3 regions of the Thalassotalea ponticola genome follow, and region 3 is predicted to be linked to each of the others. Evidence: predicted binding sites of a transcription regulator. Region 3 holds the regulator's gene; each other region holds the start of a gene.
The links. The regulator sigma-54, encoded in region 3, starts transcription at its own class of promoters, with help from an activator protein. The targets are predictions, from matches to a motif close to GTTGGCACGNNNNTNGNNT.

Region 1: the regulator sigma-54 is predicted to act here: its motif matches at 3,135-3,153, upstream of ACAY30_RS04845 (PEP-CTERM sorting domain-containing protein).
Region 2: the regulator sigma-54 is predicted to act here: its motif matches at 1,121-1,139, upstream of ACAY30_RS05010 (PEP-CTERM sorting domain-containing protein).

Annotation. Positions count from the first base shown of each region.
Region 1 is NZ_CP166871.1:1,119,124-1,123,833, forward strand. It holds gene ACAY30_RS04830 (sulfite exporter TauE/SafE family protein) at 1-574, shown strand, start outside; gene lgt (prolipoprotein diacylglyceryl transferase) at 587-1,417, shown strand; gene ACAY30_RS04840 (thymidylate synthase) at 1,417-2,268, shown strand; gene ACAY30_RS04845 (PEP-CTERM sorting domain-containing protein) at 2,454-3,083, opposite strand; gene rpsT (30S ribosomal protein S20) at 3,592-3,852, opposite strand; gene murJ (murein biosynthesis integral membrane protein MurJ) at 4,094-4,710, shown strand, end outside.
Region 2 is NZ_CP166871.1:1,154,061-1,158,770, forward strand. It holds gene ACAY30_RS05000 (RnfH family protein) at 1-131, shown strand, start outside; gene ACAY30_RS05005 (hypothetical protein) at 140-598, opposite strand; gene ACAY30_RS05010 (PEP-CTERM sorting domain-containing protein) at 1,250-1,966, shown strand; gene ACAY30_RS05015 (PEP-CTERM sorting domain-containing protein) at 2,933-3,640, shown strand; gene ACAY30_RS05020 (LysR family transcriptional regulator) at 3,897-4,710, opposite strand, start outside.
Region 3 is NZ_CP166871.1:428,034-432,743, forward strand. It holds gene mgtE (magnesium transporter) at 1-170, opposite strand, end outside; gene ACAY30_RS01940 (HPr family phosphocarrier protein) at 322-621, opposite strand; gene rapZ (RNase adapter RapZ) at 636-1,481, opposite strand; gene ptsN (PTS IIA-like nitrogen regulatory protein PtsN) at 1,494-1,943, opposite strand; gene hpf (ribosome hibernation promoting factor) at 1,949-2,236, opposite strand; gene ACAY30_RS01960 (RNA polymerase factor sigma-54) at 2,260-3,723, opposite strand; gene lptB (LPS export ABC transporter ATP-binding protein) at 3,820-4,548, opposite strand; gene lptA (lipopolysaccharide transport periplasmic protein LptA) at 4,550-4,710, opposite strand, start outside.

The DNA.
Region 1 (4,710 bases), 690 kb from region 3:
TAAGCTCGGCAACATACCGTGGAAAATTGCCAAGAAGCTGATGCTGTATGTGGCAATAGGCGCCGTTATAGGCGCAAATCTCGCCGACTTACTATCGGCAAAACAGTTAAAAGCAATATTTGCCACCTTTGTGATCATGTTAGCGACTTATATGTTATTTTCGATTCGGCGAGTATCACAACGCGATTTACCCTCTGATCGGGCGTTGAAGTCTACATCTGCGTTTGCCGGTGTCATTGCCAGCTTGATGGGCATCAGTGGCGGCGCTATTTTGGTGCCGTATTTAACCTATTGTGGTATGAATTTGCTACATGCGATTGGTATATCTACCGCATGTGGCATGATAGTATCGCTTTTTGGCACAATGGCGTTTATGATAGCAGGACTTGATAACCCAAATTTACCCGAGTGGAGTTTGGGCTACATTTATTGGCCTGCCGTGCTTGGTATTACCTCAACGTCAACAATATTAGCGCGTTACGGGGTGAAATTAGCAAGTCGCCTACCAGTAAAAACAATAAAAAAAGTGTTTGCCGCCTTCTTAATTATCGTGGCAATAAGAATGATGTTTTAAAACGGAAAGTCTATGACATTAGCAGCAATTCAATTTCCGCAAATTGATCCCATTATATTTTCCATCGGTCCGGTTGCCTTGCGCTGGTACGGATTAATGTACTTAATTGGTTTTGTCTTTGCGTTGGTTTACGCCAACAAAGCCGCCGATAAATCCAATGGTATTTGGACCAGAGAACAAGTCAGTGATTTACTGTTTTATGGTTTTTTAGGGGTGATTATCGGCGGCCGTGTAGGTTACGTTTTATTTTATAATTTTGATTACTTCCTCGCCGATCCCCTGTACTTATTTAAAATATGGACCGGAGGCATGTCGTTTCACGGTGGGTTACTTGGTGTTATTACTGCTCTGTTTGTCTTTGCCCGCAAAGAAAACAAGCGCTTTTTAGATGTTGGCGACTTTGTTGCCCCTTTGGTGCCGTTTGGCCTAGGCGCTGGTCGCATTGGCAATTTTATCAATGCCGAACTTTGGGGGCGTGAAACTGACGTCAGCTGGGCGATGGTATTTCCCACCGATCCGCTCGGTCTCGCCAGACACCCATCGCAACTATACGAGTTTTTCCTCGAAGGTGTGGTGTTGTTTTTCATGGTCTATTTGGTCAGTAAGTACGTTAAAGCGCGCGGCGTTGCCAGCGGTACGTTTTTAGCTGGTTACGGATTATTCCGCTTTATTGTAGAATTTTTCCGCGAGCCAGATGCCCATTTAGGATTTATCTTTAGCTTCGTGTCGATGGGACAAATACTCTCGCTGCCAATGATAATTATCGGTGTTGGCCTAATCGTTTGGGGATTGAATCATCCGACCGCAGTACACACTAACAAGTCAACAAAGGGAGCGTGTTAATGAACCAGTATCTACAACTTTGTCAGCGCATTATCGATGAAGGCGTTTGGGTAGACAACAAACGCACCGGTAAACGTTGTTTAACCGTGATTAATGCCGATTTAGAGTACGACGTAGCCAATAATCAATTTCCGTTAATTACCACTCGCAAGAGTTTTTACAAAGCAGCTATTGCTGAGTTGCTCGGTTATATTAAAGGCTACGATAATGCTGCCGACTTTCGCGCCTTAGGTACCAAAACTTGGGATGCCAATGCCAATGAAAACAGCGCTTGGTTAAACAATCCATACCGCAAAGGCGAAGACGATATGGGACGCGTTTACGGCGTTCAAGGGCGGGCGTGGAAAAAGCCTGACGGTGGCACCATCGATCAGTTAAAAAAGGTGGTAGACAACCTAAAAGACGGCATTGACGATCGCGGTGAGATTATCTCGTTTTACAACCCAGGTGAATTTCACATGGGCTGTTTGCGTCCGTGTATGCACACCCATAATTTCTCACTGCTCGGGGATACCCTTTATTTGACCAGTTTTCAACGCTCTTGTGATGTACCTCTGGGACTCAATTTCAATCAAATTCAGGTATTCACCTTTTTAGCTTTAATAGCGCAAATCACCGGTCACAAAGCGGGCACGGCGTATCACAAAATTGTCAACGCTCACATTTACGAAGACCAGTTAGATTTAATGCAAAATGTGCAATTAAAGCGCAAGCCTTTTCCTGCGCCGCAATTAGAAATTAACCCAGACATTAAATCGCTTGAGGATATTGAAAAGTGGGTAACCGCTGATGACTTTAAAGTAACAGGCTATCAGCATCACGATCCCATTCAGTACCCGTTCTCTGTGTAAGTCGTTAAATCTGCCGTCAGTCGTTCGTTGCGGAGCATCAACCGCATTAGAAATAAAAGGCTACAAATAAAAGGTGAATAGCTGAGCTATTCACCTTGCTTTTTTTGGAAAGGTAACTTATTTGCAATTCACCAAGTGCGTTGTTGGATATTGCAACAAGCTAATAAAAGCGCTTGTTATTGGCGCTAATTTCTTTGGCGACGCAGCAGCAAGCCAGCAACACCACTGAGTAAAATTAACAGCGTGCTTGGTTCAGGTACATCTCTAGGGTCCGGACACCTTGTACCTTGACAGGGTGTGTTACCAACATAGCGTTTGTACAAGGTGATATGTGATACGTCTTGGCGTTTGCCGTCGCTAAAATCGCCTTTGTAAAACACACTTTCCCAACTGATTGAGTACATACTTGATTCATCGTCAAACGCACTGCTTAAATCGATTAAAAAGCCCACGTAACTCGATGACTGGGTATCTTTTGAATTTGAGCCTTTTAAAACAACCATGATTTCATAGCCGTCCATATCACCAAATGTTAACTCACCCATCTGACCATCATCCAAATGATCGTATTTTTCGATAAGCTGCCAGTCGCTATAGCCAAACATTTGATGTTTATTGACGTATAACTCAGATTTAATCTTATCATTGTTGGACTCACCAACATCGCAACCACTGCTGTTTGACACGGCGCTTTCGATTGCATCACCCAACCCTGAGCCAAACTGCTCAGCGCAAGAGATATAAGCGGCCTTAACGCCAAACGGTTGCCACAGCAACAGTACTAATGCGAACAATAGGTATTTTTTGTAATGCATGAAAGCTCCAAGGTGTTGTTATTTATTCACTATTTTCTACTGGGTTAATTTAAGCACTATTCATGCCAGTATTTTGCAGGTGACGTTTTTAATGTGCTAGCGAGGTTTTTTGCATTGATGTCGATAATGCCGTGCTTGCTGATGTAAAAAAAAGCGACACAAAATAATTGTTAACTTGTTGTAGAGCTGATGTTGTTAGGTGTAGTTAAAGACGTTTACACGCCCTAGGGCAGTTAACCGCACTCACAGGTATGCTTGATTAAAAGAGTCTAAGAGATTGTTTTTTGATGAGGTTTTAATCATGAGGGCGCGGTGGTCATCATCGTCCGATAGCAGTGTTAAAAGTTCGTAACATTGCAAGGTAATGCAATTTTTAATGCCGTATCGCTAGTTAATGTGAGGCGACAGACAGTGTTCAGCGATGGGATATGACAGATAAAAAAATACCGCCCTAAGGCGGTATTTCTCAAAAACGTTTTTGCAAAAACTTATCGAGGCAACTTTATAATTAAAGCGCTTTGATTTTTGCATTTAAGCGGCTCTTAGCACGAGCAGCTTTGTTTTTGTGGATTAAACCTTTACTTGCGTAACGGTCTAAAATTGGGGTAGCAGCTGCTAATTCTTTTGCAGCAACTTCTTTATCACCAGCTTCGATAGCAGCGATAACTTTTTTCACGTAAGTACGCATCATAGAGCGACGTGAAGCATTGTGTTGGCGACGCTTTTCAGATTGGATAGCGCGCTTCTTAGCAGTCTTAGAGTTAGCCAAGATGAACTCCTAAAATTTAAATAAATATAGCCATAATTTAAGGATGCGAAATATGCCTGTTTTTTCTGCTCATGTCAAATATTTTATCAGCATAATAGACATTAACTACTTATTGGCTTTAAATAGCGGTTTTAACGCAGCCCCGCAAAGGCTATGATAGTAACACAAATCGCCCTTGAATCGAAAGTTTACTGGGCTTGGTTACGAAAATAATCAAAACAATAACAAAGGAGCAGTAATTTTGGCCAAGCGCTTGCTCAAATCAGGCTTAGTCGTCAGCTTTATGACCTTACTATCTCGAGTACTGGGATTGGTACGGGATGTGGTTATCGCTGATAAGATCGGTACCAGTGCGGGTGCGGATGTATTCTTTTTTGCCAATAAAATTCCTAATTTCTTGCGTCGCCTATTTGCTGAAGGAGCCTTTGCACAGGCGTTCGTTCCCGTCTTGTCGGAGTATCAGCACCTCGATGATGAGAACAATAGTCAAACAAGTCGACAGTTAATCGCTAAGGTCAGTGGTACGTTAGGCGTCATTGTGACCTTGGTTACCGCATTTGGTATGATTGCATCGCCGCTGATGGTTGCGTTGTTTGGTTTTGGCTGGTTCCTCGATTGGCTTAACGACGGCGCCAATGCCGCTAAGTTTGATCTTGCCTCAAGTCTATTGGTGATTACCTTTCCCTATTTGTGGTTTATTTCGCTTACCGCCTTAGCGGGCTCTATTTTAAATACCCTTGGCAAGTTTTCCGCAGCCGCCTTCACCCCGGTGCTACTCAATGTGTGTATTATTTTAGCGGCGATATATGGCTCTGATCTATTTGAACAACCGGCCTATGCGTTAGCGTGGGGGGTATT
Region 2 (4,710 bases), 730 kb from region 3:
GTCCTCTGATTGCCGATCCAAAAGAAGTTCGCAAACGTCGAGCTGAAAAGGCTAAGCTTGAAGGTCGCGCCGATAAGGTCACTGGTGGCCGTGTAAATCCATTGCGAGGTAGCAATGATTCCGGCGAATAGTCATCTCGTTAAAAAATAAAGCGACTTAATTGTGACGTTGCACAGCCTTGTTCGCTAAAGTCGCTTTGATAACCTTGGTTATTGGGTTCAAATAACTGTTCTAGCTTGGTTAAGTAAAATTGTAGGCTATCTTGAATCTGCATTGCTAATGAAAACAAACTCAACGTTGATTTACCTGTTCGGTTGATACCTTGCGGGTCGATAACCGTTGATTGCGTTACGCCAACGTGATCTGGATTACTTACAACTAACGATACTGACGCCTCTATCGCCGGATATTCTGAGGAGGTGTACATTTCGAGCTTTTGAATTTGAACTTTTGTTGTTCCATCCCAAGCTTCTTCAGCTACGTCGGCCTTGGCTTGATGCGAAACGCTTAAAACAAGTGCACACATCAACACAGAACAAACAAACGCGATACGCAGTTTGAAATTTGATAACAACGCGGTCAATAAGTCTGTGTCCATAACAAGCTCCTTAATAAAGTTGGATCGTTGACGGTGCGAAAAACGCACGCTGTTAAGTGGTTCTGAGTTTGTGTCGCATTTTTCGTTCCCGTTCATATCTTTATAGCAACGGTCACTCATACTCACGTCTTACTCTATAGCTCGGCAAATAATTCGGTAAGATTTTTAACACCGTAAATATTACGTTAACTCTTTGTTAAGAGCGAGTTGTTATCGACAAATCGCCTTGTTTTCGGGATAAGTGGTGCTAAACCAGTCTTTTTTATATGTAAAAGCTCGCCTTCGATATCAATACGTGATTAGGAGCAACAAATAAACCCAACCAGTTACACCTGCAAACGAACCAATCGATACCTGATCTAAGCCGGTTATATTGTTAACTCATAGCGCCGGCGATTTTGATTTTTTAAATGTAACCGGTTTCTTTTTTGCCCTGTGTAATTAGTTGAAAAATCGCATTATTAATCTTCGTTAGCTTGTGTGTGTACCCACTATTGAGCGTCAGTTTTCTTTACAAAGTTTGTTCGCCTGTATACCGCATTTTCTTTGCAAACTTTTAACTAATTGTATAACTGCACCTTTTTCGAAAAGGCTTGAAATATGCATCATCTTTCTAGGCAACGTCAATACAATAAATCTTGTGAGGTGAACATGAAAAAATATTTAACAGCAATTTTAGCCAGTATTGGTTTAATGATGTCAGCGTCGGCATATTCAGAAGCTGTGGACTTTGTCGCGTTAGAAGAAACCGAAGGTGAAGGTGGCACAGATGTATTAGTCGTAACTACATCAGAATGGACGGTAACGATAACAGCCAGTGGCGGTTTTGCCTATTTAGACGGTCCTTCAGGAGGGGAAGTTGGTGGTCTTGGCGCTTGTCAAAACCTCGATGCTAACGATCAATGTGATCCGCGCAGTGATGATAACGTCACGCTTGGTGAGTCGTTAACATTTACCTTTAGTGGTATTGCAGATCGCTCAGCAGCCATACTTGCTCAACTTTGGTTTAACAACAACCACGATGGTGGTTTCGGTGAAGGCAACAATAATGTTGAAATTTCTTTTGATTCAGTTGTTGCTGATTACGAGACGCTTATTGTCGACATGAACTCAGGTGATCAAGAAGGTATTCCAGAAGCATACGGTGATACATTTGCGGTTAGTTTTCAAGGTATTGCATTAGTGAATGGCGATTCGTTTACCGTGTCACATATTAACGGTAATAGCGATTTCTATATGGCTGCGATGGCTACCTTTCAAGGACCTGATCCACGCATCGGCATTTTGGTTCCAGAGCCAACCAACATTATGCTATTAGCTCTTGGGTTAATGGGCATCGTTGTAAGTCGCCGCAAGCGCACGCTATAGGATATCTTCACTCTATGATACGATGCGGTCGAAAACGCATTGGTTAACTCACAAAACACGTGAGCAACTCGAACAAGCCTAGATAGTTATCTGGGTTTGTTTTTGTCTGTTATTATGTGATGCCAAATTTATTGTTCTGTTTACACCTTACTTATCAAGGTGATTTGTCATCTCGCGATGACAAGTCACCCACTAACAGCGTCGTAATAGATGTCATGTAGGGCCGCTTTAACGGTAGGTGGATTGGCCAACCAGTGTTTACCACTGTTCTATGGCAATCCCAATATTCTTACCGATTCATTCGCAGTAAAACCTGTATTAAACTAACGGTGATGCATAAGCGAATGTATAGAGGTAATTTATAGAAGTGGTGCGACGCATCCTTTGCGTTATCGTCTATGACGCTGAATCTAGGGGGCAGGTAATGCAGAGTTGTCCCCGATTAACCTCGCTGTTTTATCTACTTTTCGTATTTAAGTTTGTACAAGTACGTTCAACGACGCTGTTATTCGTCACATACCAGTTTGTAATAAATACGCCTAAAAACAAAGGCAATTTAGGCAACGTCTACATTGACTATACTGTCGTCTACAACACGAATCTATAACACGCAGCGACAATAAACAGTTGCAATTAGTTTGTGTGGTCATGGGAACGAATGACGTAATGACTGGAAATTTTCATTTTGTTGTATAAATTTACACAAATTTAACCATTAAGGGTATAAGCCAAAGTGAGCAGACGCCTTTTTCTATCGGGCTCTCAGTCTAAAAACACTCTGTATTTCAACGGTTAACAGTTCCATATTGGATGTCGGTATTTTTTACAATAAGGTAATCGCCGTTTAACTTAACCAAATTCATGTCGCTAAGCTTCTGTTTATATGTATTTTTTTTATTGTGGCTGATTATTTGCATGGTTTCGCTTGGTAAAAACAACAATTTGTTAATTAAAACGAGGAAACTTATGAAAAAATTACTTTGTTCATTAATTGGTGCGGCAGGGCTGATAATGGCCTCGTCAGCATCGGCCACTGTCATTAACTTTATGGAGCTTGCTAAAGATAACGAGCAAGGTCAGTTAGAGTGGGTTTTTGATATTGGTGGTGCAACGTTGACCATCACGGCAAACGACGGAACCCCTGCCTACGCTTATTTAGATGATGCCAATTCGGCCGGTCTCGAAGGTGGTTTAGGTGTCTGTTCAAACGTGAATGCTAACATGCAATGTGTACCAGGCAATGACGATAACATCACGGTAGGAGAGTCACTGACCTTTACCTTCACCGACATCGCAAACGGTGCCTATGTAAGCCTTGAGCAATTGTGGTTTAACAATAACCACGACGAGGGCTTTTTTGACGGTGACGCAATTGAGGTTAGTTTTTCTACTACTCGCAGTAAATTTGCCTTTGACGTGTTAGGGGATGGTGTTCTGGTTGATGAACCTACACGCACACGCAGTGGTTCAGGTGGTGCTTTTGGTAACTACGCGTGGATAAGTGATGGCGGAGAAGTTACGTTTACAGAAGGTCAGTCATTCACCGTGTCATATCTTAATCAAGAGTTTTATGTTGCAGCGTTAGAGGCGAGAGTGGTTCCAGAGCCTCACAACATTGCATTATTGGCATTGGGCCTAGCTGGTTTAGCGGTAAGTCGTCGCAGACGTCGCTAATACCACACCTACCGAATAAATAGGTTGATTGAAAAGCGTCGTTAAACGGCGCTTTTTTATGCTTGTTGCGTTTTGTGTTTGCTGCTTTTGATGATTGTTGCTTTAAACTGTGTTAATGGTACACAAGTAAGTCGTATTTTAATCGCATAAAACGGTCTTTGCAGTGAGACAGTATTTTTTAGGCTGTTATCCAGCCTGTTTGCGTATCGTTAGCTAGCGGCGAGAAAGGCGCGCTTTTTCGCCGGTTGAAGCTGGTTTAACAGAGCTGCGCAGCGCTTACCACTTGTTGGCGAAACCAAATGTGGCTGGGCTCATGGTGTAACAACGGAGACCAAATCATTTTTAGTTCGATATCGGGAATATCAAACGGCGGCGCTAATACCGCATACGCCGGATCGGCTTTATGCACCTCCGCCGCTTTACTGGGCAAGGTTGCAATTAATTGAGCATCATGGGCAAGCTGCATAGCAACGTGGTAATTACGAGTAAACACTTTTATGTCTCTGTGTTTTCCGATACGCGCTAATGCTTCATCTACCCAACCTAACTTTTGCACATCTTTAGGGTTCATACCCAAGCCAACACCAAATCCCGTTTTTGATACCCACACGTGTTTACTGGCCAAATAACTAGCCAAATTAAAATCGTTGAGTACGGGATTGTCTACACGCGTTAAACAACTAAAGCTATCTCGCCACAACACTTTTTGATGAAACGATTGCGGTAGTTCATTAAACAAGTTAATGGCCATATCTATCTTGCCATCCTCGACATCTCGAAAGGTGACGTCACTTGGGGTCATGATATCAATTGTCGTTTGACTGGCGATGGTGCTAAGTTGTTCCAGTAATTTGGGCAGTAGGGTTGAAGCAGCATAGTCGCTTGCCATGATGCGATAGACGCGTTTTGACTGCTCTGGAATAAAATCGGCGTCAACCTGTTGCAGGGCATCTTTGGTGGATAATAAAATTTGTCGTATTTTCGGGGCGAGAATTAATGCGCGTTCGGTGGGAACCATGCCATCAGATGTACGAACCAATACGGGATCGTTGAGCAAGGTGCGCAAACGC
Region 3 (4,710 bases):
CATAATACGTTACGACTTTTGGCCGGAGACGACTCGAGTAGCAAAGCGATGTCGTAATCGGACATGTTTTGCAGCATTTTACGCACGTAGACAAACATACCACTATCGATAGCGGTATTAATTTCTAGTAATCGCTGTTGGCTTGTTTCTTGTTCTGACAACTCTGCCACGGTTCACCTCATGCGCAAGGGTGTTGTTGTTATTAAGTCTTGATGGTTATGTTCAGCCTCGCAAGTCGTCACTTGTTTTATTTGTGGTTGAAGCTTATAACTTGGAGTTATCGTATTGAAGTGTATCGTAAATTTGTAAAATAATCAGCTACTATTCTGCTTCGTCAAATTTGTCGCCAAATAACTGGCACACCGCATCAAGAGCTTGTTCAGCATCATCGCCTTGGCACTCAACTGCAACCGTCTTCCCTTGACTACCGGTTAATAACATCAAGCCCATGATCGAGCCAGCGTCGGCCGTTTTACCATCTAACACAATGCGAATTGACGAGTTAAATTGCTGGCTCAATTTAGCTAGCTTAGTTGCTGCGCGCGCGTGTAGGCCGAGTTTATTTTCAATGGTCACCATACGCGAGGCATGGGTTGAGGTTGCAGACTTGGTTTTTGCCATGATATTTAGATCGCTTATTTAATTAACTCTCGATGACGTACTTGCACATCTTTTTCTTCTTTTTTAAATTGCTTGGCCAGAGTTTCAGCAATATAAACACTTCGATGCTGTCCTCCAGTGCAACCAATGGCCACCGTTAAATAGGTGCGATTATTGCGTTCAAGGTGAGGCAACCAAGTCATCATAAATGAGTTTATTTGCCAAATAAACTTGGTGACTATGGGTTGTGCTGCGAGGAAATCTTGCACCGGTTGATCGAGACCGGTAAATGCCTTTAAGCCTTGCTCCCAAAAAGGGTTTGGTAAGAAGCGCGCATCAAATACATAATCGGCATCGGTGGGAACACCGTGTTTGAAACCAAATGATTCAAACACTAACACCAATGAACCAGTCTTTGACCCCATTACTCGCTCGCGCACTAAATCCGCCAACTGATGCGGCGTTAAACTGGTGGTATTGATATACATGTTAGCGCGACTGGCGACTGGATCGAGAAGTTTCTTTTCCAATGCGATAGCTTGATCTAAAGCCATGTTTTTGCGGATCAAGGGATGTAATCGCCGGGTTTCACTGTAGCGGCGTACTAACTCTTTATCATCAGCATCGAGAAATAGCACCGACAAGTCGACGCTATTTGGTAAATAATCGATAATCTCACTGGCATCGTCAGGGTTGGTTGGCAGGTTGCGTACATCTAACGAGACGGCAACATGCTGGTAATCATTAATCACCGTGTGTGTGAGAGCGGGTAATAGATTGACGGGAATATTGTCTACACAGTAGTAGCCCAAGTCTTCCAGTACGCGCAGAGCGACAGTTTTTCCCGAGCCGGAGCGGCCACTGACGATCATTAATTTCATAGCGATTCCCTGTTAGCCGTTGGCGACCGTGTTGTAAAGTTCATTGGCTGAGGTACAGCGTCTGACTTTTTTACTGTTTTGTTTATCGGCAAAATATTGCGCGATACTCGCTAGTGTCTCTAAGTGTTGCTGACAGCGGTCTTCAGGAACGAACAGAGCAAAGAAGATATCCACCGGTTTATTATCGATTGCATCAAAGCCTATAGGTGTATCTGTGGTGATAAGTACGGCGATGGGTTGCTCGTTATTATTGATTTTACTGTGCGGTATGGCGATGCCATTACCAATCCCTGTACTACTCAACTTTTCCCTGTTGATCAGGTTATTGAGTAATTCTTTTGCTGTCGCCGAACTGATTTTGTTGGCCGCAAGCACACTAATTTGTTCTAGAATGTTTTTTTTACTATTGCCCGGAGCTGCACACACTGTGCAGTCCGGTGATAACAAGTTGGCAAGATTCATAAAATTTAATGACTGGATAATTTCGCCTTGTGTTTTAACACTTGACGGTCAAGTTTATCGACAAGTGCATCTATCGATGCATACATGTCCTCATTTTCGGCAGAACCAAATATTTCACCTTGGTTCACGTGTAGCGTTGCCTCTGCGATTTGTTGCAGCTTTTCAACTTTCAATACGACATAAACGTTGTTTATATGGTCGAAGTGACGTTCAAGTTTCTCAAATTTTTGTTCAACATAACCGCGCATAGAGTCGGTAACTTCAACATGATGACCAGAGATATTGATTTGCATAAGCTGTTTCCTTATCGTTGTGCTTACAGTAAGCTTTTTCTTTGGTTAGATGGTGGGATACCCAAAGATTCTCGATACTTAGCTATTGTCCGGCGCGCAACGTTAATACCTTGTTCCGCCAATAATGCAGTAATTTTACTGTCACTTAAAGGCTTCTGTGGGTTTTCAGCGTTGACCAGCTTTTCAATTAGGGCGCGTATCGCCGTCGATGAGCACTCTCCCCCGTTTTCAGTACTGACATGACTAGAAAAGAAATACTTTAATTCAAAGATTCCCCTTGGAGTATGCATGTACTTTTGTGTGGTAACCCGAGAAATTGTCGACTCGTGCATCTCAACCGCTTCGGCAACGTCATTTAGCACCATAGGGCGCATGGCTTCAGGTCCGTGTTCAAAAAAACCTTGCTGTTGTTGAACAATACAGTTAGATACCTTCAACAGGGTATCGTTGCGGCTTTCCAGTGATTTGATGAACCATTTAGCCTCTTGTAAGTGCGAGCGAATAAACTGGCTGTCTTGGGCTGAACTGTTTTTCGCCATAGCAGCATACTGACCATTTATATTGAGCTTTGGTGCAGTATCGGGGTTTAGTTCAACCACCCAACGTCCGTTTTTCTTCACCACACTGACATCAGGAATAATATATTGCTCCTCGCCTTGGGCAATGGCATCGCCAGGACGAGGGTTTAAACTTTGTATTAAGCGCATTACCTCGCGTAACTCGTCTTCTTTTAACCGCGTTTTGCGCATGATACTGCGAAAGTCGCGGTTGGCGAGCAAATCAATGTGTTTACTGATCACTTGTTTGGCTTGCGCTAAATACGGTGTATTGCTGTCAAATTGATTTAATTGGATTAATAAACAATGTTGTACAGAACACGCACCGGAGCCGATGGGATCAAACATGTGAATTCGCTTGAGCACCGCTTCAACTTCGTCCAATTCGATGCGTTCATCGGCGATACTTTCGAGTATTTCAGCAGTACTGATAGTCAGGTAGCCGGCATCGTCTATCGCGTCAATGATCGTCATCGCGATACTGCGGTCGGTATCAGAAAACGGAGTGAGCTCCATTTGCCAAGTCAAATGATCGCGAATTGTTTCACTGGTTTCACCTTGATATAGCGAATCGTCGTCGTTTGGCGGGGCAATGCCGGTCATTGACGTACCGGCGCTGAAGCTTTCTTCCCAAGTCGAATCAACCGACAAATCCTGAGGGATTTCACTGTTGGTAAGAGCTTCACTGGTGGTAATTTGATCGGCGTTATCACTATTGCTCGACGATTGTTGCACATCGTTCATATCGAGATCCGCCATATCATCCGTCGATTGACTATCATCAACCTCAAGCAACGGATTAGAGTCGAGAGCTTCTTGAATTTCTTGTTGCAGATCCAAGGTAGATAGCTGCAACAATTTGATCGCTTGTTGCAACTGTGGCGTCATCGTTAAATGCTGGCCTATGCGCAGCTGAAGACTTGGTCTCATGAGTTAATTGCTTTCCATAAAACGAATTACATATGCCAATTTTGGCGGAGAAAACTAACCCTGCTGATACAGTGTTTGGTCACCTTGTTACTATAACTATAGCGTGAATTTATCACCTAGGTAGACATCTCTCACATGCTGATTAGATAATACCTGATCGGCACTACCTTGCGCGATTAGTTCACCGTGACTCACAATATACGCATGTTCACACACATCGAGTGTCTCACGCACGTTGTGGTCGGTGATAAGCACACCAATACCGCGTTCTTTTAAGTGTAAAATTATTTTTTTTATATCGCTGACTGAAATCGGGTCGACGCCGGCAAAGGGCTCATCGAGTAAGATAAATTTGGGATCAGCCGCTAACGCTCTGGCTATTTCAACGCGTCGACGCTCTCCCCCCGACAGGCTTTGCCCGGTATTGTCGATAATATGGCCAATATTGAATTCTTCGACTAGCGATTCGAGCTTGTCTTGGCGCTGACTCGCGCTGAGTTCTTTACGGGTTTGCAATATTGCCATAATGTTATCGCGTACCGATAACTTGCGAAAGATAGATGCCTCTTGCGGCAAGTAGCCAATACCGTGTCGCGCGCGTTCGTGCATCGGTAACAGGGTCAGATCTACGTCATCTAAGGTCACTGTACCCTCGTCGCTGGCAACCAGTCCAACAATCATGTAAAACGACGTCGTCTTTCCGGCGCCATTTGGACCGAGCAGGCCGACTACTTGACCAGCGTTAACGGACAAACTGACATCTTTTACGACTTTGCGCCCTTTGTAGGCTTTGGCTAAGTGCTTTGCATCGAGAGTAGCGGTCATCTTACTGTTCTTTTTCACTTTCAGGTTCGGTTGTTTTTTTTGATTTTTTATCGGGAGCAATAATGGTGGTAACAATACCCGTGCCATCTCCGTCTGCGGTTAACTGCTCTGTTTCTAGGTTGTAGGTAATAACGTCACCTTGCACCATACTGTCTTGCTGGC